2 linked regions of the Actinocorallia herbida genome follow. The protein of the gene in region 1 interacts with the protein of each later gene in a pairwise test. Links are inferred from orthologs where the notes say so. Each region holds a gene or a part of one and is shown in the gene's direction. Other genes may lie near its edges. The genes, in order: EDD29_RS24085 and topA.

Region 1 (14,213 bases):
ACGGGGATCGCGTCGGCGGGGTGGGTCTCGGCACGGCTTCTGGCGGCCGCGAGGAGGGCCGATCCGGACATGCCGTGGTCGAGGGCGGCGCGCCAGGCGGCTTCGGCCTCGCCTTCCAGGAGCAGGATCTCGATGAGCGTCGTGTGTCCGGAGCCGCCCGAGCGGCTGAGCAGCTCGGGGACGAGGGACAGCGCCCGCACCCGCCAGCGCGGCCAATGGTCGCCCGCGGCCTCGACGACCGCCTTGTACGTCGTGTCCATGGGCAGGTCGGTGAAGACCGGCCAGAGCAGCTCCACCGCGCCCCTGCGGTCTCCCGCCCGGACATGGCATCGCGCGGCCAGCTCGCGCAGTCCCCTCAGGTCGCGCCACACGGTCCAGTCCCGGTGGGGGCCGGGGTCCTTGAAGCGCTCCAGGTGGCCGCGGATCCAGCCGATCGCGTCGGCGTCCCTGCCTTCGGCCGCCAGCGCCTCGGCGATCCGCACGATCTCCGCGAGGACGGGTTCGCGGTCGCCCAGCAGGGCGATCAGCCCGTCGGCGCCGCCGTCGTGCTCGGCGAGGTGCGTCCGGAGCCTCGCCAAGGTCTCCGAGTCGAGCTCCAGCTCCTCGTCGGACTCCTGACGCGCCATCGCCCGTTCGACCCGGACCCGGTAGCGGGCCATCCCCTCGGGGCCGAGAGCGTCGGCGTAGGCGGGCAGGGCGTCGGCGAACAGCGCGTCCGCCTGGTCCACCATGCGGTCGGCGAGGGCGACCGGGTCGGGATGGCCGGCGGCGCACGCGGTCTTGTGGACCTCCCTCGTCTCGGCCAGCATCGTCTGGATGAGGTGCTCGGAATCCGAGACGTGCGGGACGAGCGCGTCGATCGCGTACTCGGTCAGCTCGATCGCGACCGGCGCGAGTCCTCCGGCGGTCAGCGCGGCCAGCTCTTCGAGGACCTCCTCGAACCGGGCGAGGGCCGGGTCGCCGTCCGCGTAGGTCGAGTACTCGTAGCGCGGCGCGGTGAGGACGCCCATCGGGACGGCCAGGCGATGGCGCAGCCGTTCGACGTCAACGACCGCGCCCGGGTCGGCGCCCGCCGCGACCTCCAGTCTCGTGCGCAGCACCGGGTCCGCCGCGGCGGCCTTCATCAGCTCCGCGGCCAGCCACTCCGGGTCCTGGGCGGCCAGGAAGTCGCGCAGACGGGCGTCGGTGATCTTCTCGGGCGCGTCCGGGAGGGGCAGCGGCCCGTCCTGCGCCAGCCAGGCCAGGGCGGTCGCGACGCCGTGCTTGCACAGGCCGCCGTCGTCGCCCATCGGGCAGGTGCACAGTGTTGACAGCCCGTCGGCCTGAAGGGCCACCCGCACTTCGTAGGGTTTCGTGCCGTTCACCCTGGCGGTCGTGCCGGTCGCGGTCACCGAGAGGTTCCCGACCTTGCCGCGGGCGAAGTAGACCCTTCCCCGGCTGAAGGTCCGCTCGCCGGCCCTGGCCCGAATCCACTCTTCGGTCACCCGCGCACGCGCCATGGCAACCCATGCTGCCGCAGCTCCCACGAAACCGCCGGAACAATACGAAAATCCCGAAACGACGGACGTGTCGACGGCCAGCGCGAAGCGGTCGGCGGCGAAGGGAGGCGCCTGCGCGGAACACCCCGCCGCTGCCTCTACCTCCGGCCCTCAAACGCCCCTTCCGCCGCCACACCCCCGCGACCTCAAGGTGGCCGTGCCGCGCGCCTGACCCGCCCGGCCCGACCGGGTCAAGGCGGCGGTGAAGCGGACTTCGGGCCGTGGACGTCGGGGCGAAGGCGGGTCGGACGGTTTCGATCACGCGGGTGCGGGTGGCTTAGCCGTAGGCGTGCAGGAGGGTGCCGACGGGGCCGAAGCGGGAGACGAGCGGCCCGATCGGGACGGGGAAAGGCGGATATCGTGGGGCGCCCCCCGGGGGAGATGCCCCGGCCAGAGCGCCGTCCAGGAGGACCACCGTGACCGGATCCGATCGGGTCTCCAGGCTCTCCAGGCCGTGGTCGCTGTGCGCGCTCGCGCTTGTCGTCGGCCTTGCGGGCGGGGCGCTGACGTCCTTCGGGCAGAGCGTGCTCACCGGCGGCTGGCACGCGCTGGTGAATTCGGCCGCTCCGTGGGTGATGGTCGCCTTTCTTGTCGGTTCGTGTGCCCGGGGGCGCTGGCGCGGCGCCGTCGTGGCGGGCCTCCTGTCACAAGCCGGCCTGGTCGCGGGGTACTACGTCACCTCGGAGCTGCGCGGCTACGCCGCCGGCACGACGTCCGTGCTGATCTGGATCGCGGCGGGCACGATCGCGGGACCGGTGTACGCCGCCGCCGGGTCGCTGCTCGCCGACGGACGGCGCCGCATCCGCGCGACGGCGGCGGGCGTCACGGGCTCGGTCTGGATCATGGAGGGGCTGAACTTCCTGTCACTCGCGTCGGACGCGAACTCCAACAGCGGCCCGGGCAGAACCGCCGCCTGGTGCTATCTCCTGATCGGCGTCCTGCTCCCCGTGGCCCTCGCCCGCTCAGCGCGCGATCGGGCCTACGCCCTGCCCGCACTTCTCTGCGGCGCGGCCGCCGCCACCGCCGCAGCCGTCCTCATCAACAGGGCCTTCCTTCTCTGATGACGCCCGCCCCGAAGCCGCTCGCAGCTCCCGCCGGGGAGACAGGGCGCTCCGAGGTCTGTTCAGTCAAGGCGGAAGGCGTTGACCAGTGTGTGAGGCGGTGGGGAGCGACGCCGAGGCGAGGAGGGTCGGTTTCCCGGCGCTGGGGGAGGCGGGCTCCGGGTGGCGGATCGGGCTCCCCGGGGGCGCTTGAAGGTGAGGGTGACGGCCGTGGGCCGCGCACCGACGCCTACGGCCGCAGCAGGACACCGGCGGAACGGGCCGCCTGGGACCTCGCCGCAGATCTCCTCCGCCACGGCCGTCGCGACCTCCACCGCGAAGCGGATGCGCCCGTCGAGGGAGCCGCCGTAGCGGCCGTTCGCCGTTGCCCGCCGGGAACCGGTGCGGAAGGTGGTCCGTTGCGGGGAGGCATCTGGCGCCTGGTCCGTTTTCGTGCGAGTCCGGGTGTTCCGGGACCTTCGCCGTCGCGTGGGCCGTGCCGGGGGAGGGGTCAGGGCTGTGCGGGGCTGCGGCGTTTGCGGGGGGTGGCGGAGCGGGGCGGCTGGGCGCGCATGTGGTCGCGTACGCGGGTCATGATGTCGCCGAGGTGGGTGACGTCGTCGTTGGTGAGCGGGTCGAACAGCAGGGTGCGTGAGAGTCGGACGTGGCCGGGCAGGACGGTCTGGAACAGGGTGCGGCCGGTGTCGGTGAGGGTGACGAGGGTGGCGCGGTCGTCGTCGGGGGAGGGGCCGCGGGTGATGAGGCCGGCTTTCTCCAGTAGGCCGGCCTGGTAGGTGAGGCCGCTGCGGCTGTAGACGACGCCGTCGGCGAGCTGGGTCATGGTGAGCGGGCCGGGGGCGTGGTACAGGCGTGCGATGAGCTGGAACTGGACGTAGGTGATGCCGCCTTCGGCGCGCAGCTGCTGTTCGACGGAGTGCTGGAGGAGGCCGACGGCTTCCAGCAGCACGAAGTAGGCCTCCAGTTGGCGAGGTTCGAGCGGCGGGACGTCGCCGTCGGTTTCGTCGGCGGTCGTGGCGTCGTGGTCGTTCATGCTCGCACTGTACATGCTTCGAACTCGAAGCACTGTGACGATCATCACCGGGCTCGGGGTGGTGCTTCATATTCGAAGCAAGTTAGGTTCTCTCTCATGCTTCAAATTCGAAGCAACCACGGAGGAGAGATCATGAAGGCAGTGCGGTACCACGCCCACGGCGGCGGCGACGTCCTGGTCCATGAGGAGGCGGCCCGTCCCGTCCCCGCGAAGGGGCAGGTGCTGGTGCAGGTCGCGGGGACCTCGTTCAACCCTGTGGACGTCGCGATCCGCGCGGGCTTCCTGCAGCAGGTCTTCCCCCTCACCTTCCCGCACGTGCCCGGGATCGACGTCGCCGGGACCGTCGCCGAAGTCGGGGCGGAGGTCATCGGCTGGAAGATCGGTGACGCGGTGGTGGCGTTCCTGCCGATGAACGCCGACGGGGCCGCCGCGCAGTTCGTCGCGGTTCCGGCCGAGCTCCTGGCGGCCGCCCCTGGCACGGTGGACCTGGCCGACGCCGCCGCGCTGCCCGCAGTCGGGCTGACGGCCTGGCAGTCGCTGTTCGAGCACGCGGAGCTGGCCGCCGGGCAGAGCGTGCTGGTCAACGGTGCGGGCGGCGCCGTCGGCGGGTACGCCGTGCAGCTCGCCGCGAAGGCGGGAGCGAAGGTGACGGCGACGGCGAGCAAGCGCAGCGCCGACCGGGTGGGCGGGTTCGGCGCGCACCGGGTCGTCGACCACACCGCCGTCCCGCTGACCCGGGCGGTCGCCGGGGACCGGTTCGACGTGGTGCTGAACCTGGTGGACACCTCACCGGAGGAGACCGCCGACCTGGTCGGCCTGGTCGCCGACGGCGGAGTCTTCGTCAGCACCACCACCCCCGGTTCGGACGATCCGGCACGAGGGGTGCGGGCGGTGCGGGTGTTCGCCCGCAGCGATTCCGCCCGGCTCGCAGAGCTGGTCGCCCTCGTCGACGCCGGCGAACTGCGGATCGACGTGGCGGCCCGGCGTCCCCTGGCCGACCTGGCCCTCGTCCACGCCGAGGCCGCCGCCGGAATGCTGCCCGGCAAGACCGTCCTCGTCCCCTGACCCCGCCCTTTCCCGCACGGCCCTTCGCATCAAGGAGAACCTCCATGTCCTTCGCCCTCGACCCGCAGGTCGCCGAAGCCCTCGCCCCCGGCGCCGCCGCCATGGCTGACCCGCCGCCGGCCCACATCGAAGTCGGCCGGCTCGACCTCTTCCGCGACGAGGACCTCACCTACGCCCTGCGCCTGTCCCAGGCCGGCGTGCCGGTCGAGTTCCACCTCCACCCCGGCGTCCCCCACGAGTTCGAAGGCATCGCCCACGCCTCCGACATCGCCCGCCGCGTCATGGCCGACCGGATCCGCGTCCTCTCCGCCTTGTGACCCACCGCCGCGCCGGGACCGGCGCCCGACGGACTTTCGACCTGTGAAGGAACCTGTGAAATGACGACCGCGTTCGACCCCTTCGACCTGTCCGGCCTCCCCCTCGCGAACCGGATCGCGATGGCCCCGATGACCCGCAGCCGCGCCCACGGGCCGAGCGGCAGCCCCACCGACCTGACCGCCCGTTACTACGCCCAGCGCGCCACCGCCGGGCTGATCATCACCGAGGGGATCCAGCCGTCGGCGGTCGGCCAGGGCTACCCGAACACTCCCGGCCTGCACACCGAGCAGCAGATCGCGGCCTGGCGGACGGTGACCGACGCCGTCCACGCGGAAGGCGGTGTGATCTTCGCGCAGCTCATGCACACCGGCCGGGTCGGCCACCCCAGCCTTCTGCCCGACGGCCTCACCCCGGTCGGCGCCTCCCCGGTCGCCGCCGCAGGCCAGGTCTACACCGCCGACGGCCCGCGGGACTTCGTCACCCCACGCGAGCTCACCGACACCGAGATCACCGCGACCATCGCCGACTTCGCCGCCGCCGCCCGAAGCGCCGTCGCCGCCGGGTTCGACGGGGCCGAGGTGCACGGCGCCAACGGCTACCTGCTGCACCAGTTCCTGTCCACCAACGCCAACCGGCGCACCGACCGCTGGGGCGGAAGCTCCGCCAACCGGATCCGCCTGACGGTCGAGACCACCCTCGCGGTCGCCGACGCCATCGGGGCGCACCGCACCGGCCTGCGCATCTCCCCGGCGAACGCCTTCAACGACATCACCGAAGACGACCACCGAAGCACCTACCAGGCGCTCATCGACGCGCTCGACCCGTCCGGCCTCGCCTACCTGCACATCTCCGAAGCAGGCGACCGCGACCTCACCCTGGAGCTGCGCAAGCGCTGGAACGGCGCCCTCATCCTCAACCCCCACACCCCCGGGACGATCACCGGCCCCGACCAGCTCGCCCTGATCACCGACGGCACCACCGACCTGATCAGCTTCGGCGGCCTGTTCCTGGCCAATCCCGACCTGCCCGCCCGCCTCGCCGCGGGCGGTCCCTACACGGCCCCCGACCCCGCCACCTTCTACGGCGGCGACCACCGCGGCTACACCGACTACCCCGCCCTCACCGCCTGACCTGCCCGCACCACCACGTCCGCGGCCCTCGCCGGACCCCCGGCGAGGGCCGGGCCATCCCGGTCGCACTCGCAAAGGCCCCGCCGCGGCGCGAAGCACACCGCCCGCACGAGCAGGCAACTGAGAAATGCGTCCATCTCGCGCTGCTGGGACCCGACCCGACCGGCACGGGTCAGGCCCACTGGGGACGACGCTGAAAAGCAGCCCCGGGCGCTTTCGACCTCGCCTTCGACGGCCGCCTCACCCGCAACGATCACTGAACAGCAACAACGACCTTCCCACCGTTCGCCGAACAGACCTGGGTGGGGGCGCGGGAGAGTCTGCCTCCGGCTTGATACATGCCGATAAGGGAATATCATGGGGCCCATGGCACGAGCAGCGACGACGTCGGACGTCTTCAACGCGATCGCCGAGCCGCAGCGCCGGGAGATCCTGGTACTGCTGCGCTCGGGTGAGCGGCCGGTGACCGAGCTGGCCAGGGAACTGGGAATGACCCAGCCGGGTGCGTCCAAGCACCTGCGGGTGCTCCGGGAAGTGGGGCTGGTTCGGGACCGCAAGGCGGGCAAGCAGCGCCTGTACGGCCTTGACGCCCGGGGGCTGCGGCCGGTCCACGAGTGGACCGGCGGGTTCGAGCGGTTCTGGCACGAGAGCTTCGACCGGCTGGACGCGTACGTGCAGGACCTGAAGCAGGCAAGGCAGGAGGATGGCTGATGAGCGAGATGGGACGGGGAGCGTCCGCGACGGCCGACCGCGAGGTCGTGATCTCCAGGGTCATCGACGCCCCGCGAGAACTGGTGTTCGAGGCGTTCACCGAAGTCCGGCACCTGTCGCGGTGGTGGGGACCGGAGGGGTTCACCACCACCACCCGGGCGTTCGAGTTCCGCGTCGGCGGGGAGTGGGACTTCGTGATGCACGGACCGGACGGGACGGACTACCAGGAATGGATCACCTGGCGGGAGATCGCCCCGCCGGAGCGGATCGCGCTGCTGCACGGTGAGTCCCGCGACGACCCGAACGCCTTCGAGTCGATCCTGACGTTCACGCCCGACGGCACGGCGACCCGCATCGAGATGCGCACGGTGTTCCCCACCAGGGAGCTGCGCGACGAGGCGGTCGAGAAGTACCACGCGATCGAGGGCGGCCGGCAGACCTTGGGCAACCTGGCCGCCTACGTCACCGAGATCGTTCGGAAGGGAGCGGAGGGCTGATCCGATGATTCTGCGTCCGGCCGTCGGTCTCCTCGCGCACCGGCGATCGAATCCGACCGAGCGTCCGCGCGACCTTTTGCCCAGGCACGACCACTAGATGGAGTTCACGGTGTCGAATACCACCTGCCATATGTCGATCTCGCTGGACGGCTTCGTCGCCGGACCTGACCAGAGCCGTGAGGCCCCCCTGGGAAAGCGGGGGCAGGAGTTGCACGGCTGGCACATCGGCGACCCGCGGGCAAACGACGCGGACAAGATCGCGAACGAGTGGCTGATGCGCCCGAGGGGCGCCTACGTCATGGGCCGCAACATGTTCGGCCCGGTCCGCGAAGACTGGGACGAGGACTGGTCGGGCTGGTGGGGTGCCGAACCGCCCTATCACGCGCCGGTGTTCGTACTGACCCACCATCCCCGTGATCCGATCCCGATGGAAGGGGGGACGACGTTCTACTTCGTGACCGACGGCTTCGACGCCGCGTACTCCGCTGCGTGTCAGGCCGCAGGCGGCAAGGGCGTGGACATCGCCGGTGGTGCCTCGGCCGTCCGGCAGGCACTGGCAGCCGGGGTGATCGACGAACTCACCCTCGACATCGCGCCCGTTCTGCTCGGCTCCGGCGAGCGGATCTTCGACGGGATCGACTTCGACTTCGAGCCCGTCGAGGTGCTCCACTCCCCACTGACCACCCACATCCGCTACCGCCGCACCACCTGACCGTCGGACCCGCCACCGCGCCGCGCAGCAGCCCGGTCGTTCGATCTAGGCGTTCGCCTCCCCGCCTGCGTGTAGTGGTCAGGGCAGAGGCCGAACGGCTCGGCTCGACCCGGCTGGAGAACCTCGACCGGAAGGCCGATCGGTCGCGCGTGCACCTGGCGTTCACGTCGGCCGGAGCCGACCGGCGGTCCGCGTCCGCGCGGATCGCCGCTCACCCCTCTGCACCAGGAAGAAAAGCATGTGGGCGGCATGAACGGACGTCCGTCCGAAGCCTCACCCGTGGTCGCGCCTCGCCGACGGGGACCGGAGCCCCTCGCGGGGCCCGCCGCAAACGCCTAGTGCTGTTCGTCGCCGCCGTCGGCGAAGAGTTCGCTGCCGGTGACGAAGCTGCTCTGGTCGGAGGCGAGGAACAGCACCGCGTTGGCGACTTCCTCGGGCCGTCCCGGGCGGCCGAGCGGCACGGAGTCGCCCAGCTGGCGGACGAGTGCGTCGGCCGAGGCCTCGTCCGGAGCCAGCCCGCGTAGCCCCTCGGTCTCGATCGGGCCCGGCACGATCGTGTTCACGCGGATGCCCCGGTCGGCCAGTTCCACCGCCCAGGTACGGGCGAACGACCGGATCGCGGCCTTGCTCGCGGCGTAGACGCCGAACGCCGCCGTGCCGCTGGTGGCCGCGGTCGAACCGGCCAGGATGACCGACGCCCCCGGGTTGAGCAGCGCAAGGGACTTCTGCACGGTGAACAGCGTGCCGCGCACGTTGATCGAGAACGTCTCGTCGAAGTGCTCGGGGGTGACGTCGGGCAGAGCGGCGAACGACCCGCCGCCGGCATTGGCGAACAACACGTCGAGGCCGCGTCCGTGCCGGCGGATCTGCGCGAAGATCTCCTCGAGGTCCTCGGCGCGGGATACGTCCCCGCGCACTCCCCGGCCGTTGCCGCCCAGCGTCTTGACCGTCGCGTCGAGCTCGGCCTGGCGGCGGCCGGTGACGAAGACGAACGCGCCCTCGTCGGCGAACCGCTGTGCCGTCGCCCGGCCGATTCCCGAGGTGCCGCCGGTGACCAGGGCGATCTTGTCGTCCAGTTGACCCATGATGATGCTCCTGTCGACTGTCTCAGCCCTGCGTGGACCGCAGGACTTTGGTCCGTAGCCGGCTCGCGGTGGATCTGTGCGGCGTCGCATGGCGGGACAACGGTCTGGGACCGCAGCGTGCGCTCGTCGCCGGGACGTTCCCGCCGACGGACCCGGCCTTGCACGACGGCGTCTCCTACGTCCGCGTCCTCGGCCTCACCACCCGGGGCCCTACCCTCCAGATCGCCAACCCGATCTACCGGGAGGTCATCCTGCGGGTGCTCGGCGCGCAGGTGGAGAGCATGGGCTAGCTCAAGGAGCCGAACGGCGGCCGCACCGGTCCGTCGTCAGCGGGGAAGGCCTGACCAGACCCAGCGGAGGAGGAGCGGGACGGCGTACGGCACGAAGGACGTCGGGAAGAGGGAGCCCAGGAGCCCGATCGTCGTCGCCGCCCGGATCTCGCCGCCCTCGTGACCAATGGGTCGAACCCGCCCGTCGCCCACCGGGGCTCGTCGCTCTGGTCCTCGCCCCCGTGGGACGACGGCCACGCGGCTCCGGTGGCCCTGCGCCTAGGCTCTGACGTGGGGTGTGCCGGGGCGGTCGTAGACTCGGTGGCACGATGCGCATGATTCGGAGGGCGGGGTCGCACGGGCTGGTGATCCGCAAGTCGCGGTTCGTCTGCACGCTGGCCCGGGTGCGTACCGAGGCCGAGGTGGCGGAGTTCCTGAGCGGTCATCGGCGTGCGCATCGTGACGCCTCTCATAACTGCACGGCCTATGTGCTCGGTGAGCGGGGCGAGATCACCAGGAGCAGCGATGACGGGGAGCCAGCCGGGACGGCGGGGATCCCGATGCTGGAGGTGCTGGTGCGGCGGGGGTTGACCGACACGGTCGCCGTGGTGACGCGGTATTTCGGCGGGGTGAAGCTGGGTACGGGCGGTCTGGTGCGCGCCTACGGGGAGGCGGTCGCGGCGGCGGTGGACGCGGTCGGGGTGGTGGAGCTGTGCCCGGTGGTGACGGTCACGGTGCGGGTGGAGCACGCGCTGGCGGGCCGCTTTCTGGGTGATCTGCATGGTCGGGGTCATCAGCCGGGCGAGGTGCGCTACGGCGTCGGCGTGGAGGCCGAGGTGGCGGTGCCGGTCGAGGACCTGGACGGGTTCGAGGCGTGGGTCGCCGGGGTCACGGCGGGCAGGGCGTCGATGGAACGCGGCGCCACGGGCTACGTGGAGATCCCCGTCACCGACTGAGGCGGGGGCGTTTCGGCTGCTCGACCGTCCGGAGACCACCGGGACGCGGAGGGCGAGCCATCCGGTGAGCAGCGCGGCGCCGGCCCCGTCGATCGGATCGTGGGACGCGGCGTTCGGCCTCGGTGTGATCGCGCGACTTCCCGCACGCGCCCCTACCGGGAGAGGATGGGGCGACGGCCGGACTTCTGGGAGGCGTGAGTGCGGACGGGGCTGGAGATCGCCGGGCGTTACCGGGTGGAGGAGAAGCTGGGGCAGGGCGCGTTCGGCGAGGTGTGGACGGCCGAGGACCTGCTCAGGGAGCGGCGGGTGGCCGTCAAGTTCCTGCACCGGCATGTGGCGGATTCCGAACCGCTGTGGTTGAGCAAGTTCCGGCAGGAGGCGCGGATAGCCGTCCGGCTGAACCACCCGGGGGTCACGTCGGTCGAGGACTTCGGCGAGTACGACGGGCAGTGGCACCTCGTCATGGAACTCCTCGACGGCAGGGATCTCGGCCGTGAGATCGCAGGGCATCCGCAGGGCCTGGAGCCCGGCCGGGCGGTGCGGCTGGTCGAGCAGGTGGTGCGCGCCCTGCGCGCCGCCCACGAGCACGGGATCGTGCACCGCGACCTCAAACCGGGCAACCTCATGCTCCTGGCGGGCGACCGGATCAAGATCTGCGACTTCGGCATCGCCCACATCGCCGAGGCGACCGCGAGCCACAGCATCGACGGCCGCCAGGTCGGCACACCCGCCTACATGGCTCCCGAACAGTGGCTGGGGCAGCCCGTCGACCACCGCACGGACCTCTACGCGGTCGGTGCCATCCTGCACACCCTCCTCACCGGCGCCCCTCCCTTCCCCGGCCCCACCGTCACCGCCTTCATGGGCCAGCACCTCACTCTCCCCCCACCGCCCGTCACCCACTCCGACATCCCCGCCCGCCTCTCCGACCTCATCCAGAACCTCCTCCACAAGGACCCCGCCGATCGCCCCGACCACACCTTTGTGCTCAACGCCCTGGCCGCTTCGGCCGAGCCCGCGGATCCATCCGCGGCGGATCGCCCACCGGCCGGCGGCATCGAGGCCGCCCGCTACTGGTTCGTCAAGACCATCGAGACGGAGGACGAGGACCAGGCGCCGAGGGCGATGCTGAACCTGGGGCTGCTGGAGTGGGGACAGGAGAACCACGAGGCGGTGCGTTCGTGGCTGGCGAGGGCGGCGGATTCGGGGCACTCCTACGCGGCTCCGTTGGCGATGCACAACCTGGCCATCCTGGAGCGCGACCACGGCGGAGACACGGAAGTGGCCCGCTCCTGGTTCGTCAAGGCGATCGAGACCGAGGACGAGGACCAGGCGCCGAGGGCGATGCTGAACCTGGCAATGTTCGAGTGGGGGCAGGGAGATCTGGGAGCGACGCGCTCGTGGCTCCTGAAGGCCGCGGACTCCGGGCACTCCTACGCGGCTCCGTTGGCGATGCACAACCTGGCCATCCTGGAGCGCGACCACAGAAGCACGGATTAGCGGCCCGGCACGGTCGTGCGCGGCCTCCAGCCGGTACCTCACGGTCGCCGTAGGCGCGGCGCTCCGGCGGTCACGCCGACCACGGCCGGGCCGCAGGCATCCGTGTTCGATTCCGCGGGCCGGATCGACTCACGACCGGTTCGGACGCGAACTACGGCATCAGATCACCTGGCTTCCCGGATCCCAGGAGACCAGGATCCGGGCCTTGTCCGATCACCGACCGGGCGCTAATTTTCGAGAGTCAGATTCCTGTTATCGTTCCCGGGAGTGGGCATGCCGCAGCCGGTCGTGACCTTGCACCAGGACGTGGTGGCCGAGTTGACGGGGCCGGGAGGCGACTTCGAACTCGAACAGGTGACGGTCGGCGGGCTGGAGTTCCGCGCTTTCAAGCGGGCGCCCGCGAACCTCGGGGACTTCTTCGCCGAGGCGGGGTCCGCCTTCGGGGAGCGCGTCCTCCTCGTCCAGGAAGGGCGCGAGCACACGATCGGAGAGCTGCTCGGCGCGGCCCGGAGGCTGGCCGCGTCGCTGCGGGACGAGTTCGCCGTCGCCGCGGGGGACCGGGTCGGCATCGTCATGCGCAACCGGCCCGAGTACCTGGTCTCCCTGTTCGCGGTGGCCCGCGCCGGCGCCGTCGCCGTGCTGTTCAACAGCCGCGGCTCGGCCGCCGAACTCCGCGCCGCGACCGACGACGTCCCGTGCTCGGTCGTCATCGCCGACGAGCCCAGGGCGGGGAGGCTCGCCGAAGGAGGCTGCGCCGTGCCGGTCGTCGTGGTGCGCGAGTCCGGTGGGCCCGGTGGGCCGCTCGATTACGCGGCGCTCGCCGGGACGGACCGCCGCGAGGCCGAGCCCGTGCCCGTCGACCGGGATGCTCCGGCCTGGATCCTGTTCACCTCCGGCACCTCCGGAAGGGCCAAGGGCGCGGTTCTCACGCAGCGCAACGTCGGCAACATGATCGCGAACATGAGGTTTCTGAAGGAATCGGGCATCGAGCTCAACTCGCGCCTCCACGGGGTACCCGCCGACGTCCTCAGGAAGCACCTTCCCCCGCCGGTGTCCCTCCTGGTGTATCCGCTCTTCCACGTCTCCGGGCTGAGCGTCCTGATGACGGCCCTGCTGAACGGCGGCAGGACCGTCGGCCTGCGCCGCTGGGATCCGGTCGAGGCGGGCCGACTGATGATCGCGCACAGGGTGACCCTGCTGTCCGCCCCGCCGCTCGCCCTGCACGACCTGCTCTCCCTGCCCGACGCGGCCGAGGTGCTGGGCGGCCTCGTCCAGATCGGCGCGGGCGGGCAGGCCACCCCGCCCGGCCTGGCCCGACGGATGAGCGAGAGCGCGCCGGACGCCGCGCAGGGCGGCGGCTGGGGGATGACCGAGACCGTCGCGACGGTGTGCAGCATCGCGGGGCCGCTGGTCCAGGCGCGCCCGGGGGCCGCCGGCCGCGTCATCCCGATCATGGACGTGCGCGCGGTGAACGAGGAGGGCCTGGTCCTGTCTTCGGGCGGCACCGGAGAACTCGAAGTGCGCGGGGTCCTGGTCATGAGCGGCTACTGGGGCCTGCCCGAGGCGACGAAGGCGGCGTTCGACGGCGAGTGGTACCGCACCGGAGACCTCGGGCACGTCGACGCCGAGGGCTTCGTCCACGTGATCGACCGGATCACCGACATGGTGATCAGCGGCGGCGAGAACATCTACTGCGCCGAGGTGGAGAAGGTGCTGTCTCTCGTGGACGATTTCGTCGAGGTCGCCGTGTTCGGCGTCCCGGATCTTCGGCTGGGCGAGCGGACCATCGCGGCGATCCGCCCGCGTGCGGGCGCACCGACCTCCCAGGAGGAGGTCAAGGCCCTCGTGGGCGAGGCACTCGCCGACTACAAGGTGCCCAGCGAGGTCGTCTTCCTCGCGGAGCCCTTCCCCCGCACCGCTACGGGCAAGGTGCTGAAGGCGGAACTCCGCGCGGCGTTCCTGACCGGCGCGACCTGACCTCCAGGCGGTGCGAGCGCGCTAGCCGGGCCTGCCGGATTCGGGGAGCATGTCGATGTAGACGTCGGCGATGCGGTAGATCTCGGCGTAGCTGCCGTCGTGATAGGCGGCGTTGACCAGCTGGCTGGAGATGATCGACCAGAGCATGATCGCGGTGTCCTGGGTGGTGGGGGTGCCCAGGACGTCCATGTCCCGCGCGAGGAGGCGCTGGGCGTTGCCGGCGATGGCCGTGCGGATCGGATCCACTTCCACGTCGTTGCTGCTGTAGAGCAGCATCAGCAGCTTGAAGAAGCGGGGCTGTCGCTCGAAGGCGCCGATGACCGCGTGCACCCGGGCGCGGATGCGGTCCTTGGCGGCGCTGGAC
Region 2 (14,660 bases), 4.2 Mb from region 1 along the record:
TCGTTCCACTTCGTCCCGTCCCAGTGCCGTCCGAGCACCCGGGGAACGCGGTCTTCGTACACGGTCACGAACATCCACACGTCGTCCGGCCCGAGCGCCTTGGTCAGCGTCACCTGGTCGTCGCCGGCGAAGTCCGACGGCAGGAACCGCGTGAACGTGTGCTTCGGCTCGGGCCCCTGCGCCGTCGCCGGATTCCCGGACGCCAGCAGGGCCCCGGCGGCGACCGCCGACATCCCGATCATCAGAGTCTTGTTCACTTGTTCGACCTCCAGGCACACGGCGGGGGCGGGAGCACCGACAGCGCCGCGCGACGCCCCACCCCGCACACAGCGATGCCACGCCATTCGAGTGCCATCCGGACGCTTCGGTTCGAACAGCCCGCAATCCGGCCCCACCCGACCCCCAGCGTCCCCGCCAAGGCGTTCCGGACATGAAAAAAGACCCCGCGAACAGGGTCTTCTTTGGTGTCCGAGGGGGGACTTGAACCCCCACGCCCCGTAAAGGGCACTAGCACCTCAAGCTAGCGCGTCTGCCATTCCGCCACCCGGACGAGTGTCTCCGCGCTGGTAAGCGCGGCGGCGAGAAGAACCATACCACTGGGGCGGGGTGGGCGCGATTCGGATCTTTACGGGGCTTCGGAGGGGGTGGATCGGGGGGTTTCGGGTGGGGTGGATGAGGGGTTGAGCGGGGGTGGACGGTGGGGGTGGGGGCGCTGGGAGGATGGGGGGAGGTGCCAGTCGGGAGGGTGGGAAGCCATGGAGGACGAGGTCGTCGAGCTTTGCCGGGAGCTGATCCGGATCGACACGTCCAATACGGGGGAGGTGGACGGGCCCGGGGAGCGGGTGGCGGCGGAGTACGTCGCGGAGAAGCTCGAAGGGGTCGGGATCAAGACGACGGTGCTGGAGTCCGCCAAGCGGCGGACGAGTGTGGTGGCGCGGATCGAGGGGACCGAGCCGAGCAGGGACGCGCTGCTGCTGCACGGGCATCTCGACGTGGTGCCGGCGCAGGCGTCGGACTGGACGCACCACCCGTTCTCGGGTGAGATCGCCGACGGGTGCGTGTGGGGGCGCGGGGCCGTCGACATGAAGGACATGGACGCGATGATCCTCGCGTCGGTGCTGGACCGGGCGCGGACGGGGCGGCGGCCCAAGCGGGACATCGTCCTGGCGTTCCTCGCCGACGAGGAGGCCGGCGGGAAGTACGGCGCGCACTTCCTCGTGGACGAGCACCCGAACCTGTTCGAGGGCTGCACCGAGGCCGTCGGCGAGGTCGGCGGGTTCAGCCTGTCGGTGCCGGGGGACCGGCGCCTGTACTTGATCGAGACCGCCGAGAAGGGCCTCGCCTGGATGCGGTTGAAGGCCGTCGGGACGGCCGGGCACGGGTCGATGATCCACGATGACAACGCGGTGACGGAGCTGGCGAAGGCCGTCGCGCGGATCGGGCAGTACCAGTTCCCGCTCCAGCTGACGCCGACCGTCCGGCGGTTCCTGGAGGCCGCGTGCGAGGCGTACGGGGTGGACTTCGACCCGAAGGACCCCGAGGCGTCACTGCCGCATCTGGGGACGCTCGCGCGGATGATCGGCGCGACGCTCCGTAGCACCCTCAACCCGACCCGCCTGGACGCCGGGTACAAGACGAACGTCATTCCGCAGCACGCCGAGGCGCAGATCGACGGACGGTTTCTGCCCGGTTATGAGCGGGAGTTCTTCGAGACGGTCGACGCGCTGCTCGGCGACAAGGTCGAGCGCGAATTCGTGCATTACGACATCGCCGTCGAAACGGAATATGAGGGAAATCTCGTCGGGGCGATGGAGGAGGCCCTGACGTGGGCGGACCCGGGGGCGATCCCCGTGCCGTACTGCCTCAGTGCGGGCACGGACGCCAAGTCGTTCGCCACCCTCGGAATGCGCTGCTACGGGTTCGCGCCCCTGCGCCTTCCGGCTGATCTGGATTTTTCCGGAATGTTCCATGGCATCGACGAGCGCGTTCCCGTCGACGGCCTCCAGTTCGGCGTGCGCGTTCTCGACCGCTTCCTGGACAACGCATAACTTTTATGTTTTCTATGGCTCTCGATGGGTAGTGCGTGGTGCTAGCGTTACCGTCCGTAGGGGAGAGGTCACCCCTTCCCTACGGGCGGAGCTCGTGTGTCCGGACGGCGGGGGCGGCCCGGACGCACGGCCCGCGATCCGATCCGTGATCTTCCCGGGAGCCCCATGCGTACGCGGACCCAGCGCGTCAGCCGAGTTTTCCTGACCGTCTGCGCCCTGGCGCTCGGTACGGGCGCCTTCCAGCACCCCTCGGCCGTCTCCGCCCAGACCCCCGGGCGAGACGGGTCCCCCGGAACCTCGGCCGCCGCCCCGGCCTCTCCTGGCACGAGCCAGGGCGGCGCCGAGGATTCGCTTCTCCCGGTCTCCCTCACCGGCCTGTGCGGGGAGCCTTGCGAGGTCCGTCATCCGGGTGCCTCTGTCGCTCCCGTGGTGCCGACCCCTCACCCGGTGCCTGAGGCCGACTGCCGGGCCGCCCACTGCGTCGGCGGCCCTGCGCCGTCGCCTTGCGCGGTACCGGGCCACCACCGCTCCGGATCGCGCGCCGAGTGCCCGCCCGCCCCGAGCCCGGCGCAGACCCCTTGCGCCCAGCCTTCGGGCCGCGCCACGCCCTGCCACCACCCGGAACCCCAGGCCGGAGCGACACCCGAAGGCGACGCCCAGACCACCGAGCCCCGGGATTGCACCAAGTCGCCCGGGAAGTGTCCTCCCGCTGCCCCTCCCGTGCTCGAGGTCTGCGGCAATGCCGTCGCGGTCCTCGGCACCGTGTCCGGCACCTGCACCGGCGGCCCCGGCGCCGCCTCCCCCGTGAGCCTCTGCGGCAACGCCATCGCCGTCCTGGGCACCGCGGTCGCAGGCTGCTCCACCGCACCGGCCGGGGAAGGGCAAGGCGTCGCCATCTGCGGCAACGCGATCACCGTCCTGGGCACCGCCGCCGCGAGTTGCTCCCCGGGGGCTCAGCAGGGCACCACCCTCTGCGGCAACGCGGTGGCCGTCCTGGGCACCGCCACCGCGGCCTGCCGCGAACCGGTGGCCCGGCCGATCGCGGAAACCCCGGCCCCGGCCGTCCGTCAGGTCTCCTGGTCCGCTCCCGCGGCGGCCGGTATCGAGCCCTGGAAGCCGAAGCCCGAACGTCCGCGGCTCTATGGCAGGCACAGCGGCTGGACCCCGGCCAGGCCCTCTTCCGCGGGCTCGGCCCCCGGCGCGCCGGAACGCGGCGCCTGGGTCATCTCGCCGATCGGCGGGGCCCTGCCGATTCCGGGCGGCCCGGTGGGCGGCCGCTGAGCGACTCCCCGGTGAGAACGCTTCGTCCGTCCCGGGAGCGCGGCCCGGGGCGGACGGAGCCCCCGGGTAAATTGTCGGTCTTTGTGGCTTTGCCGATACTCAAGCCGGCTGGTGCAGGGTGCTGCGCGCCCGAATGATCTTCTTGCGGAGCTGGATCCTGCGTCTTCCGTCACGATGGACGCGCACGGTGTGGAGTTCCCAGCCGCCGTATTCCGCGTGCTCGGTCATGACCTGCCGGGCGGCCTCACGCGTGGTCCCTCGCGGCAGATTCAGAATGAGATAGGTGTACTCCACCATCACCTGCCAGCATGCCAGACGGGAGCGGCGAGATGAACCCTTCGGGAAGAGCCTGGTCTCTCATGACGTTGAGGCGTGTCATCCTGTCGAGGGTTTATCGTCGCGTGGTGGGCGGGAACCCCGCTCGGCAGGGGACGGGCGTCATCGGGGGTACCGTCGGGATGAAGGCGCCATGAGTGACGTCAAGTCGGAAACGAAGCGTTCGACGCGATACGGATAGGTCGGAGAGCTGTGCCAGCCAGTAACGGCAGCAGGTCGGGAGTCACCCGTCTGGTGATCGTCGAGTCGCCCGCGAAGGCGAAGAAGATCGCGGGCTACCTCGGCAATGGCTATGTGGTCGAGTCCAGCATCGGTCACATCCGGGATCTCCCCGAGAACGCGGCCGAGGTGCCGGCGAAGTACAAGGCCGAGCCCTGGGGTCGGCTCGGGGTGAACGTCGACCACGAGTTCGAGCCGGTCTACATCGTCAACGCCGACAAGCGGCAGCAGGTCGCCAAGCTGAAGAAGCTGCTCAGCGAGGCCGACGAGCTCTTCCTGGCGACGGACGAGGACCGGGAGGGCGAGGCGATCGCCTGGCACCTCCAGGAGGTGCTCAAGCCCAAGGTGCCGGTGCACCGGATGGTCTTCAACGAGATCACCCCCGACGCGATCCGCGCCGCCGCGGCCAACACCCGCGACCTCAACCTGCAGCTCGTCGACGCCCAGGAGACCCGCCGCATCCTCGACCGCCTGTACGGCTACGAGGTCAGCCCGGTCCTGTGGAAGAAGGTCATGCCGAAGCTGTCGGCGGGTCGGGTCCAGTCCGTCGCCACGCGGCTCGTGGTCGAGCGGGAGCGCGAGCGGATCGCGTTCGTCCCGGCGGACTACTGGGACATCAGCGCGGATCTCGGTACCGGACGGGACGAAGAGCCCAACCGCTTCACGGCCAAGCTCGTCTCCATCGACGGCACCCGCGTCGCCCAGGGCAGGGACTTCACTTCCCTCGGCAAGGTCAAGGGCAACGCCCGGCAGCTCGACGAGGTGTTCGCCAGGGCACTCGCCGGGCGCCTGGAAGGCCGCCCGTTCAAGGTCACCTCCGTCGAGCAGAAGCCGTACACGCGCAAGCCGTACGCGCCGTTCCGGACCACGACCATGCAGCAGGAGGCGAGCCGCAAGCTGGGCTTCTCGCCCAAGTACGCGATGCAGATCGCCCAGCGGCTGTACGAGAACGGCTTCATCACCTACATGCGTACGGACAGCATCACGCTGTCCCAGACCGCGATCACCGCCGCGCGCTCCCAGGCGAGCGCCCTGTACGGCCCGCAGTACGTGCCGGACAAGCCGCGTGTCTACACCGCGAAGGTCAAGAACGCGCAGGAGGCGCACGAGGCGATCCGCCCTGCGGGCGAGACCTTCCAGACGCCCGCCGAGACGCGGCTGACCGGTGACCAGTTCCGGCTCTACGAGCTGATCTGGAAGCGCACGATCGCGTCCCAGATGAAGGACGCGGCGGGCCAGTCGGTCTCGGTGCGGATCCTCGGCGAGTCCTCGACGGGCGAGGCCGCCGAATTCGGCGCGTCGGGCCGGACGATCACGTTCCACGGCTTCCTCAAGGCCTACGTCGAAGGCGCGGACGACCCGGAGTCGGGCACCGACGACCAGGAGTCGCGCCTGCCCGTCCTCACCGAGGGCGACGTGCTCGACCCGCACACGCTGGAGGCCGAGGGCCACTCGACCCGGGCGCCCGCCCGGTACACCGAGGCGTCGCTGATCAAGGAGCTGGAGGACCGGGAGATCGGCCGGCCCTCGACCTACTCCTCGATCATCGGCACGATTCTCGACCGCGGCTACGTGTTCAAGAAGGGCACGGCGCTGGTCCCGGCGTTCCTGGCGTTCGCCGTCGTCCAGCTGCTGGAGAAGCACTTCGGCAACCTCGTGGACTACGACTTCACCGCGCAGATGGAGGAGTCGCTCGACTCGATCGCGCGCGGCGAGGCCGAGCGGGTGCCGTGGCTCGACCGGTTCTACCACGGTGAGCACGGGCTCAAGGAGCTGGTCAGCGACCTCGGCGACATCGACGCCAAGGAGATCTCGTCCTTCCCGGTGAAGGACGATCCCGGCACGATGATCCGGGTAGGCAGGTACGGGCCTTACCTCGACCGTGACGGCGTCCGTGTCAACATCCCCGAGGAACTCGCCCCCGACGAGCTGGACAAGGCCAAGGCCGACGAGCTCTACGCGCAGCCGAGCGGCGACAGGTCGCTGGGCCGCGACCCGGAGACGGGGTTCGAGGTCGTCGCGAAGTCCGGGCGGTTCGGTCCCTATGTGACCGAGATCCTGCCTGAGGAGCTGACGACGACGGCGTCGGGCCGCAAGAAGGCGGGCGCGCCCAAGCCGCGCACGGGCTCGCTGTTCAAGGACATGTCCCTGGACACGATCACCCTGGAGCAGGCGCTCCAGCTCATGTCGCTGCCCCGGGTCGTCGGCGATCTGGACGGCGAGCAGGTCACCGCGCAGAACGGCAGGTTCGGCCCGTACCTGAAGAAGGGCACGGACTCCCGGTCGCTGACGAGCGAGGACCAGATCTTCACCGTCACGATCGACGAGGCCAAGGCGCTTTACGCGCAGCCCAAGCAGCGGGGCCGCAGGGCCGCCGCGCCGCCGCTGCGCGAGCTGGGCGACGACCCGGTCTCCAAGCAGCCGGTGACGGTCAAGGAGGGCCGCTTCGGCCCGTACGTCACCGACGGCGAGACCAACGCGTCGCTCCGTAAGGGCGACGAGGTCGAGGCGATCACCATCGAGCGGGCCGCGGAACTGCTCGCGGAACGCCGCGAGAAGGTCGCCGCCGCCGGGCCCAAGCCTGCCCGGAAGCGGACGCCCGCCGCGGCGAAGACCACGGCGAAGACCGGGACGAAGACGACGGCCAAGGCGAAGTCCACTACCACGAGGGCCAAGTCGCAGGCATAGGGACACCGGCGCCGATACCCTGCCTGGCATGAACAATCCAGGCGTGTTGTCGATCAAGCCGTTCCGCCGGCTGTGGATCGCGGTCTCGCTGTCCAGCCTGGGGGACTGGCTGAGCCTCCTGGCTCTCACCGCTGCCGCGCACGCGCTGACCGGCTCCTATGCCGCGCAGGCGTACGCGGTCGGCGGCGTGCTGGCCGCGAAGCTGCTGCCGGTCCTGCTGTTCGGTCCCGTCGCGGGCGCGCTCGCCGACCGGCTCGACCGCCGTGCGGTCATGCTCGCCACGGACGTCGTAAGGTTCGCCCTTCTCCTGTCGGTCCCCTTCGTGGGTCGCCTTGAGTGGCTGTTCGCCGCGGCGTTCCTCACCGAGATGGCTTCGCTGCTGCGCAGGCCCGCCGACGACGCGACGGTTCCCGCCCTCGTGCCTCCGCGGCTGTATCCGCAGGCCAAGAGCCTCGCCGTATGGACTGTCTACGGGGCGGCCCCTGTGGCGGGCGTACTGTTCGCCGTCACGGCGCTGCTGGCCGACCTCTTCCTCCCCGGGCCGGATCTGGCCCTGTACGTCTCCGCAGGGGTCTTCCTCGTGGGGGCCGTCGTGGCGTTCACCCTGAAGACCGGCGCTTCCCGGTACCCCGTCTCGGTGCCGTCCCTTCCGGGGCGGATCCTCGACGGCTGGAAGTACGCCGGAGGCACCCCGCTCGTCCGCGGCCTCGTGGTCGGGCTCGCCGGGGCGTCCCTGGCGGGCGGCCTCCTGATCGGCGTGCTGCGGCCGGCCGCCGACGCGCTGGGCGCCGGGGACGCCGGGTACGGGATGCTCTTCGCCGCGGTCTTCCTCGGCCTGGCGTCCGGCATGTTCCTCGGCCCGCGCATCCTGCGCGACCTGAGCCGCCGCCGGATCTTCGGCCTCGCCGTGCTGGCGACCGCGTTCGTCCTCGTGCCCGCCGCGCTGATCCAGGAACTCGTCGCGGTGTTCGTGCTGGCCGGGCTCGTCGGGTTCGGCGCGGGCGTCGCGGGCGCCACGGCCGAGGCGGTCGCCCTCGCGGAGATCCGGGACGATCTGCGCGAACGCACCTCCTCCTACCTGCGCTCGCTGATCCGGGTCGTCCTCACCGTGAGCGCGGTGCTCGCGCCCGCGGCGTCCGGCGCCCTCGGACAGCACACCCTCGCCCTCGGCGACCTCACCTACCACGTCCAGGGCACCGCGGAGGTGCTGCTCATCGGCGCCGTCGTCACGCTGCTCGCCGGGCTCGGCGCCTTCCGCCTCACCGACGACCGGCGCGGCATCCCGCTGAAGGCCGATCTCTATGGTGCGCTTCAGGGCGTGGCCTACGTACCGCCCACCCCGGGCAAGAAGAGGGAGCGCGGCCTGTTCATCGCCTTCGAGGGCGGTGAGGGCGCGGGCAAGACCACCCAGTCGCGGCTGCTCGCCATCTGGCTGCGCGACCACGGGTTCGACGTGGTGACGACCCGGGAGCCGGGCGCGACCAAGGTCGGAATGCGCCTTCGCGCGATCCTGCTGGACCGCGAGACCACCGCGCTGTCCGACCGGGCCGAGTCCCTGCTGTACGCCGCGGACCGGGCCCAGCACGTCGACGCGGTGATCCGGCCCGCGCTGCAGAACGGTGCGGTGGTCATCACCGACCGGTACGTCGACTCGTCCCTGGCCTACCAGGCGTACGGGCGGGAGCAGGCCGTCGAGGAGATCCGGGACGTCAACGCCTGGGCGACCGGCGACCTCGTCCCGCACCTGACCGTGCTGCTCGACGTGCCCCCGTCGGTCGGCCTCAACCGGTTCGCCTCGCCCGCCGACCGGATCGAGTCCGAGCCGCACGAGTTCCACGAGCGGGTGCGCCGCGGGTTCCGCGCCCTCGCCGACGCCGAACCCGACCGCTACCTCGTCGTCGACGCCTCCCAGGACCAGGACGAGATCACCCGGCAGATCCGGGCCCGCGTCCGCGCGATCCTCCCCGACCCGATCCCGGCCTCGACCGAGGACATCACCTCGACCTTCCCGGCGATCAAGGACGCGTGAGCCGAGGGGCCCGGCCGCCGTCCGGGCCCCCGACGGGTTCGGCGACCCGCCCCGGAGCGCCCGCGAGGTGCAATAGCCTGGCGTGGTGACGGTGTTCGACGAACTGGTGGGGCAGGGTCCGGTCGCCGCGCAGCTCCAGACGGCGGTCGAGGCTGCGCGCGAGGGCGCGGGCGGGATGACCCACGCCTGGCTGTTCACCGGGCCGCCCGGCTCGGGCCGCGAGGCCGCGGCCACCGCGTTCGCCGCGGGCCTCCAGTGCACCGCCGAGCCCGCCGGCTGCGGCTACTGCGCGGGCTGCCACCAGGTGCTCGCGGGCACCCATGCCGACCTGGAGGTCGTCCGGCCGCAGGGGCTCTCCTACTCCGTCCGTGAGACCCGCGAACTCGTGCTGCGGGCCGCCGCCAGGCCGAGCGGCGGGCGCTGGCAGATCGTGCTGTTCGAGGACGCCGACCGGGCCACGGAGGCCGCCGCCAACGCCCTGCTCAAGGCGATCGAGGAACCCCCGCCCAGGACGGTGTGGCTGCTGTGCGCCCCCTCCCCGGACGACCTCGTCATGACGATCCGATCCCGCTGCCGTCTGGTGACCCTGCGCACCCCGTCGGCCGAAGCCGTCACCGCGCTGCTGGTCCAGCGCGACGGGATCGACCCCGACCTCGCCCAGGTCTGCGCCCAGGCCGCCCAGGGCGACATCGCCCGCGCCAGGCAGCTCGCCGCCGACGCCTCGGCCCGCGGCCGCCGCGGCGATGTGCTCGCGGTGCCCGCCCGGATCACCGCGGTCGGCGCCGCCGTCATGGCCGCCGAGGCTCTGGTGAAGACCGCGGAGGAAGAGGCCAAGGCGATCACCGAGGACCTCAACGAGTCCGAGACCTCCGCGATGCGCCAGGCGCTCGGCGAATCCGCCAAGGGGCGGATGCCGCGCGGCACCGCGGGCGCGATGAAGGAGCTGGAGGACCGGCAGAAGTCGCGGGCGACCCGGTTGAAGCGCGACGCGCTCGACCGCGCGCTGCTCGACCTCGCCTCCTTCTACCGGGACGTCCTGGCGCTCCAGTTCGGCGCGACCATCCCGCTCGTCAACGGCGACCGCGGCCGCGAACTCGATCAGCAGGCCCGGCGAATGCCCCCGGAAGGCACCCTCCGACGCCTGGACTCGATCATGGAATGCCGGGAGAGGCTCGCCGCCAACGTCAATCCTTTGCTCGCCGTGGAGGCGATGATGATGGAGCTGCGCACCGGCTGACCTGTCCGATTCCTCTGCCAGGAACCGGTTTGGGAAGATGATCGGTAGCGTTCCGGGGAGAAGCTCGTTTACCCCGGGAGGTGCGATGCGGCGCGTGCTCACCGCCACGACCGCGGTGGCCGCCGTCACCGCCTGCCTGATCGTCCGGCCCGCCTACGCGGGACCGGCCATCCCCGGGGAGCGGGAGTTCCTCGTCCTGTACGCCGACGACACGTCGGCCGGCACGGCCCGCGCGGCGGTACGCGCCGCGGGCGGGACCGTGCTGGAGGAGAACACCCAGATCGGCTACGCCACGGTCCGGACCGCGGACACCGGGTTCGTCCCGGCGGTCCTGCGCGCCGAGGCGCTGGCGGGCGTGGCGCCCAACCGGCCGGTCGCCGCCGTGCCGAAGGACAACGAGGCCGCGGACGCAGGCGACCTCGCCGCCGCGGCCGCACCGGAGCCGAGCGCGACGGGCTCGAAGGGCCTCGGCAAGCCCGTCGCGGAACGGCAGTGGGACATGCGGCAGATCCAGACCGCGGAAGCCCATGCCGTGACGAAGGGCGACAAACGCGTCCTGGTCGGGGTGATGGACACCGGCATCGACGCCTCCCACCCCGACATCGCGCCCAACTTCGACCGGGCGCTCAGCCGGAACTTCACCACCGACATCCCCGAGGACGCCAACGGGGTCACGATCGACGGGCCCTGCGCGACCGAGCCGGACAAGGACTGCGTGGACCCCGCCGACATCGACGAGAACGAGCACGGCACCCACATCGCGTCCACGATCGCCGCCCCCGACGACGGCGTCGGGATCACCGGCGTCGCCCCGAACGTCACCCTCGTGAACCTGCGGACCGGGCAGGACTCCGGCCAGTTCTTCCTCAAGCCCACCCTCGACGCGCTCGTCTACGCCGCGGACAACGGCATCGACGTCGTCAACATGTCCTACTATCTCGACCCTTGGGCGTGGAACTGCCCGAACGACCCGACCGCCACCCTGGAGCAGCAGGCCCAGCAGCGGACCGTCATCCGGGCCGTGAACCGCGCCCTGCGCTACGCCCACGACAAGGGCGTCACGCTGATCGCGGCGGCCGGGAACGACCAGGTCGACTACACCAAGGTGCTCACCGACTCGACGAGCCCGAACTTCGCCTCGGTCCGGGGCGAGGAGCCCACGACGCGCCGGATCCCGCCCTCGTGCGTGTCCCAGCCGTCCGAGGGCCAGCACGTCATCCCCGTCTCCGCGACCGGGATCAGCGGGCGCAAGGCCTACTATTCGAGCTTCGGCCTCGGCTACATCAAGCTCGCGGCGCCCGGCGGCGACAAGGTCGACACGCCCGACGGCAAGGTCGACGACGAGATCGGAATCTGGGCCGCCTACCCCGAGAACGTCGGCAAGGCGGCGGGCACGATCCGCCGCGACGGCACCCCTGCCGTCCCGTACGTGGTCAAACAGGACAACGCCTACTACGCGTCCCTGCAAGGCACCTCGATGGCCGCCCCGCACGTCGCGGGTGTGGCGGCCCTGATCGTCAGCCGCTTCGGCGCCGAGGACCCCGTGCACGGCGGCCTCACCCTCGACCCGGACGACGTCGAGAAGCGCCTCCTGGCGAGCGCGGTCCCGCAACCCTGCCCGGACCCCGCCACCTACACCTACACGTGGAACCTCGGCGGCACGACCACCGACAGCACCACCCAGACCTGCGAAGGCACCAAAGCCGACAACGGCTTCTTCGGCAGGGGCCTGACGAACGCCCGTGACGCCGTGTCTTAGGCCGGCTTCGCCGCGGCGGTGATCGGGCGCTGGGGATCCCGGCGCCCGATCACACCGGTGTGGTTCCTCGTCGAGGCCCGTGGCCGAGGGCCGGGCTGGAACCCCTCTAAGGGACTCCTCAGAGGGTCTGGCCCCGAGCCTGAGATGAAGCGCTCATGGGCGGCTCCGCAGGGGATGGGGCGTGCCGTGGGCTGAGCGGAAGCGCTTTCGGGGTTCTGGGACCTTGAGCATGGGCGGGCCAGGTCACGGGGGAAGGGTCCCTGGCCCGCCTCGGGCTCCCGCCGTGCGGGCGGCGGGAGGGTCTTCACCGCTCCAGGTCGGCGCGCATGGCGGCGAAGGTGGCGGCGGCGGTCTGGAGGTCGCTGTCGGGGAAGAGGGCCACGCCGGCGGTGGTGGCGTCGGCCCAGCCGCAGACGACCTGGCCGGTCTCGGCGAGGGAGGCCAGGAAGCACTCCAGTGATCCGCCGAGCGGGCCGGGCGGGAAGGGCTCCGCGGAGGCTCCCTCGGTCCAGCCGATCCGGTCGAGGAGGCCGCGCCACAGGTGCTCGCGGCGCTGCGAGGTGTCCTCGGGCACGTGGTCGACGGCCACGACCAGCACCGCGTTCTCCACGGAGCCGCCCGGCGTGACGAACTCGGCGGCCACGAGGTTCATGCCGGGGGTCATCTCGCCCGGATCGATGGGGATGTCCGACAGCTGGCCCTGGCCCTGCACCCGGTTCAGCCCGCCCGCCTTGGCGGGCAGCACGACCCGCCGCTCCGCGGGCTGCGAAGGCGACCCCGCGGTGCCCGAGGTCGGCCGGCCGGTGGATCCCGACTTCCGCGTCGCCTCCGGGCGGCTCGTCTTCGTCCCCGCGGGCTGGACGCTCGCCGTGCACCCCGTGAGCAGTCCCGCGCCGAGCAGGATCGCGAGGCCCCGTCCCATGTTCATGATCGACTCACTCCCTCTTCCTGAAGAGAGCATCGCCGCCGGGACCACCGGGCGCCCAGGGGTCCCCGTCCCGTCCGCCTTGGGACTTCTGGTCAGGCCCGCCGGGACGCCTCTTCATGGGCGGCCACGGCCATCGCCACGAACTCCCCGGAACGGTGCGCGATCGGGCCGTCCGTCCGCCAGGCCACGACGTGCCGCAGCCGCAGCGGCGCGCCCTTCAGCGGCCGGATCACCACCCCGGGCGTCGCGACGGCGGTCGCCTGGCAGAGCGTGACCGCCCCGTGGTCGGCGACAAGGGTCCGCGTCATGGGCTGCTCGGTCATCATGTGCCGGACGCGCGGGGTGAATCCGCTCTCCTCGCACGTCGTGTAGACGTACTCGTGCCAGCCGACCCCGTCGGACGGGGTGAGCACCCAGTCCTCGTCGGCGAGGTCGGCGAGGCCGATCTCGGCGGCCTCGGCCAGCGGGTGCGCGGCGGGCACCAGCGCGTGGATCGGCTCGATCGCGATCGGCCTGACCTCCACCGACGACGGCACGGGCGGCTCGTACCCCGGGTAGTCGACGAGCGCTGCGGCGTCCAGGCGCTTGGCGGCCAGGAGGTCGAGCAGCAGCCGCGGCGAGTACTCGGTGTGCACGGTGATCGAGGCGTCGGGCTCGGCGAACAGCCGGCGGACGAGCCCGGTGAGCAGCGGCGTCGCATAGCCGCCGATGCGCAGGGTCGCCCGGTTCTCCGGCGAGGACGCGCCGGTGATCAGCTCCTCGACGGTGAGCAGCACCGATCTGGCGCGGGTCAGCACGAACTGGCCGAACGGCGTCGGGAGCACCCCGAACCTGCCGCGCTGGAACAACTGGCCGCCCAACGACTCCTCGATCCGGTGCAGCTGCGCCGTCAGCGCGGGCTGCGAGACCCCGACGGAAGTGGCGGCGCGGCTGAGGCTCCCGGCGTCAGCGATCGCGCAGAGGGTGCGCAGATGCCTGAGCTCTAGCTGCATGACCTGCCCTCCTCCATTAACCTGAAAAATATACACATAAAGGACAGGTACCTAGAGGCGATGACAGAGCACGATCAGCGGGTGATCCACCGCCACTCGGGATATGTACTGATAGATCATCTCCTTGAGGTGCCCCTCGACCACGCGGCGCCCGCGGGCGAGCGGATCGCGCTCTTCGCCCGCGAGATCGTCGCCGAGTCCCGCGAGAACGACGGGCTGCCCTGGCTCCTCTACCTCCAGGGAGGCCCCGGCCACCGTGCGCCCCGCGGCCTGCCCGTCTGGGTGGAGGCCGCCGCGCAGGACTACCGCGTCGTCCTCCTCGACCAGCGCGGCACCGGCCGCAGCACCCCGCTCACCCGCCAGACCCTCGCCGGCCGCCCCGACGCGGCGGCCCGGCTGCGCCTGTTCCGCGCCGACTCGATCGTCAAGGACGCCGAGCTGCTGCGCGCCCGCCTCACCGGCGGACGCCCCTGGAGCGTCCTCGGGCAGAGTTTCGGCGGGTTCTGCGCCACCACCTACCTCTCCTTCGCGCCCGAGGGCCTGAGTGAGGTCTTCATCACAGGCGGCCTCCCGTCCCTCACCGCGACGGCCGACGACGTCTACCGGGCCGCCTACCCCCGGGTCCTCGCCCACAACGAAGGCTTCTTCGCCCGCTACCCGGGCGATGAGGAGATCGCCCTGCGCGTCGCGGACATCCTGCGCACGGACGATGTCCGCCTTCCGTCCGGAGAGCGCCTGACCGTCCGCCGCTTCCAGACCGCCGGTCTCGGCTTCGGCACCAAGGCCGAGTTCGACGATCTCCACTACCTCCTGGAGGAGGCCTTCGCGGCCCCGTCCCTCCTCTCCGAGGTCTTCCTACGCCGCCTGGAAGCCAAGCTCTCCTTTGCCGAGCACCCCCTGTACGCCCTCCTCCACGAGGCCATCTACGCCCAGGGGACCGCCACCGACTGGGCCGCCGACCGCGTCCGCGCCGACTTCCCCGAGTTCGACGGCTCCGCCCCCTTCCGCTTCACCGGCGAGATGATCTACCCCTGGCTCTTCGCCGAAGACGCCTCCCTGGCCCCCCTCCGCGACGCCGCCCACTCCCTGGCCGCCTTCACCGACTGGCCGGCCCTCTACGACCCCGCCGCCCTGGCCCGCAAC

What was found.
Region 2: the proteins of EDD29_RS24085 (region 1) and topA interact in binary tests that used the Escherichia coli proteins (3 or more experiments, as listed by UniProt). The link is inferred for Actinocorallia herbida from one-to-one orthologs.

The regions. Positions count from the first base shown.
Region 1 is NZ_RJKE01000001.1:5,304,569-5,318,781, reverse strand. What follows is about bases 8,701-11,558. They hold EDD29_RS24085 (IMPACT family protein), read left to right. Parts: upstream 8,701-9,745; coding sequence 9,746-10,372; downstream 10,373-11,558. Other genes in these bases: EDD29_RS24080 (serine/threonine-protein kinase), read left to right, coding at 10,571-11,558; EDD29_RS24090 (hypothetical protein), read left to right, coding at 9,216-9,437; EDD29_RS24095 (SDR family NAD(P)-dependent oxidoreductase), read right to left, coding at 8,701-9,147. In the rest of the region: EDD29_RS24145 (SWIM zinc finger family protein), read right to left, coding at 1-1,499; EDD29_RS24140 (DUF6518 family protein), read left to right, coding at 1,955-2,599; EDD29_RS24135 (MarR family winged helix-turn-helix transcriptional regulator), read right to left, coding at 3,090-3,629; EDD29_RS24130 (NADP-dependent oxidoreductase), read left to right, coding at 3,762-4,694; EDD29_RS24125 (alpha/beta hydrolase), read left to right, coding at 4,739-5,011; EDD29_RS24120 (alkene reductase), read left to right, coding at 5,072-6,142; EDD29_RS24110 (ArsR/SmtB family transcription factor), read left to right, coding at 6,509-6,853; EDD29_RS24105 (SRPBCC family protein), read left to right, coding at 6,853-7,350; EDD29_RS24100 (dihydrofolate reductase family protein), read left to right, coding at 7,448-8,062; more of EDD29_RS24095, read right to left, coding at 8,398-8,700; more of EDD29_RS24080, read left to right, coding at 11,559-11,872; EDD29_RS24075 (class I adenylate-forming enzyme family protein), read left to right, coding at 12,146-13,849; EDD29_RS24070 (TetR/AcrR family transcriptional regulator), read right to left, coding at 13,871-14,213.
Region 2 is NZ_RJKE01000001.1:9,486,270-9,500,929, forward strand. What follows is about bases 3,468-6,772. They hold topA (type I DNA topoisomerase), read left to right. Parts: upstream 3,468-3,857; coding sequence 3,858-6,572; downstream 6,573-6,772. Other genes in these bases: EDD29_RS43275 (DUF5703 family protein), read right to left, coding at 3,468-3,626; tmk (dTMP kinase), read left to right, coding at 6,601-6,772. Outside these bases: EDD29_RS43255 (hypothetical protein), read right to left, coding at 1-257; EDD29_RS43265 (M20/M25/M40 family metallo-hydrolase), read left to right, coding at 756-2,048; EDD29_RS43270 (hypothetical protein), read left to right, coding at 2,769-3,329; more of EDD29_RS43275, read right to left, coding at 3,429-3,467; more of tmk, read left to right, coding at 6,773-8,601; EDD29_RS43290 (DNA polymerase III subunit delta'), read left to right, coding at 8,687-9,838; EDD29_RS43295 (S8 family peptidase), read left to right, coding at 9,924-11,597; EDD29_RS43300 (hypothetical protein), read right to left, coding at 11,902-12,525; EDD29_RS43305 (LysR family transcriptional regulator), read right to left, coding at 12,618-13,517; EDD29_RS43310 (alpha/beta fold hydrolase), read left to right, coding at 13,578-14,660. UniProt on the Escherichia coli protein: Releases the supercoiling and torsional tension of DNA, which is introduced during the DNA replication and transcription, by transiently cleaving and rejoining one strand of the DNA duplex.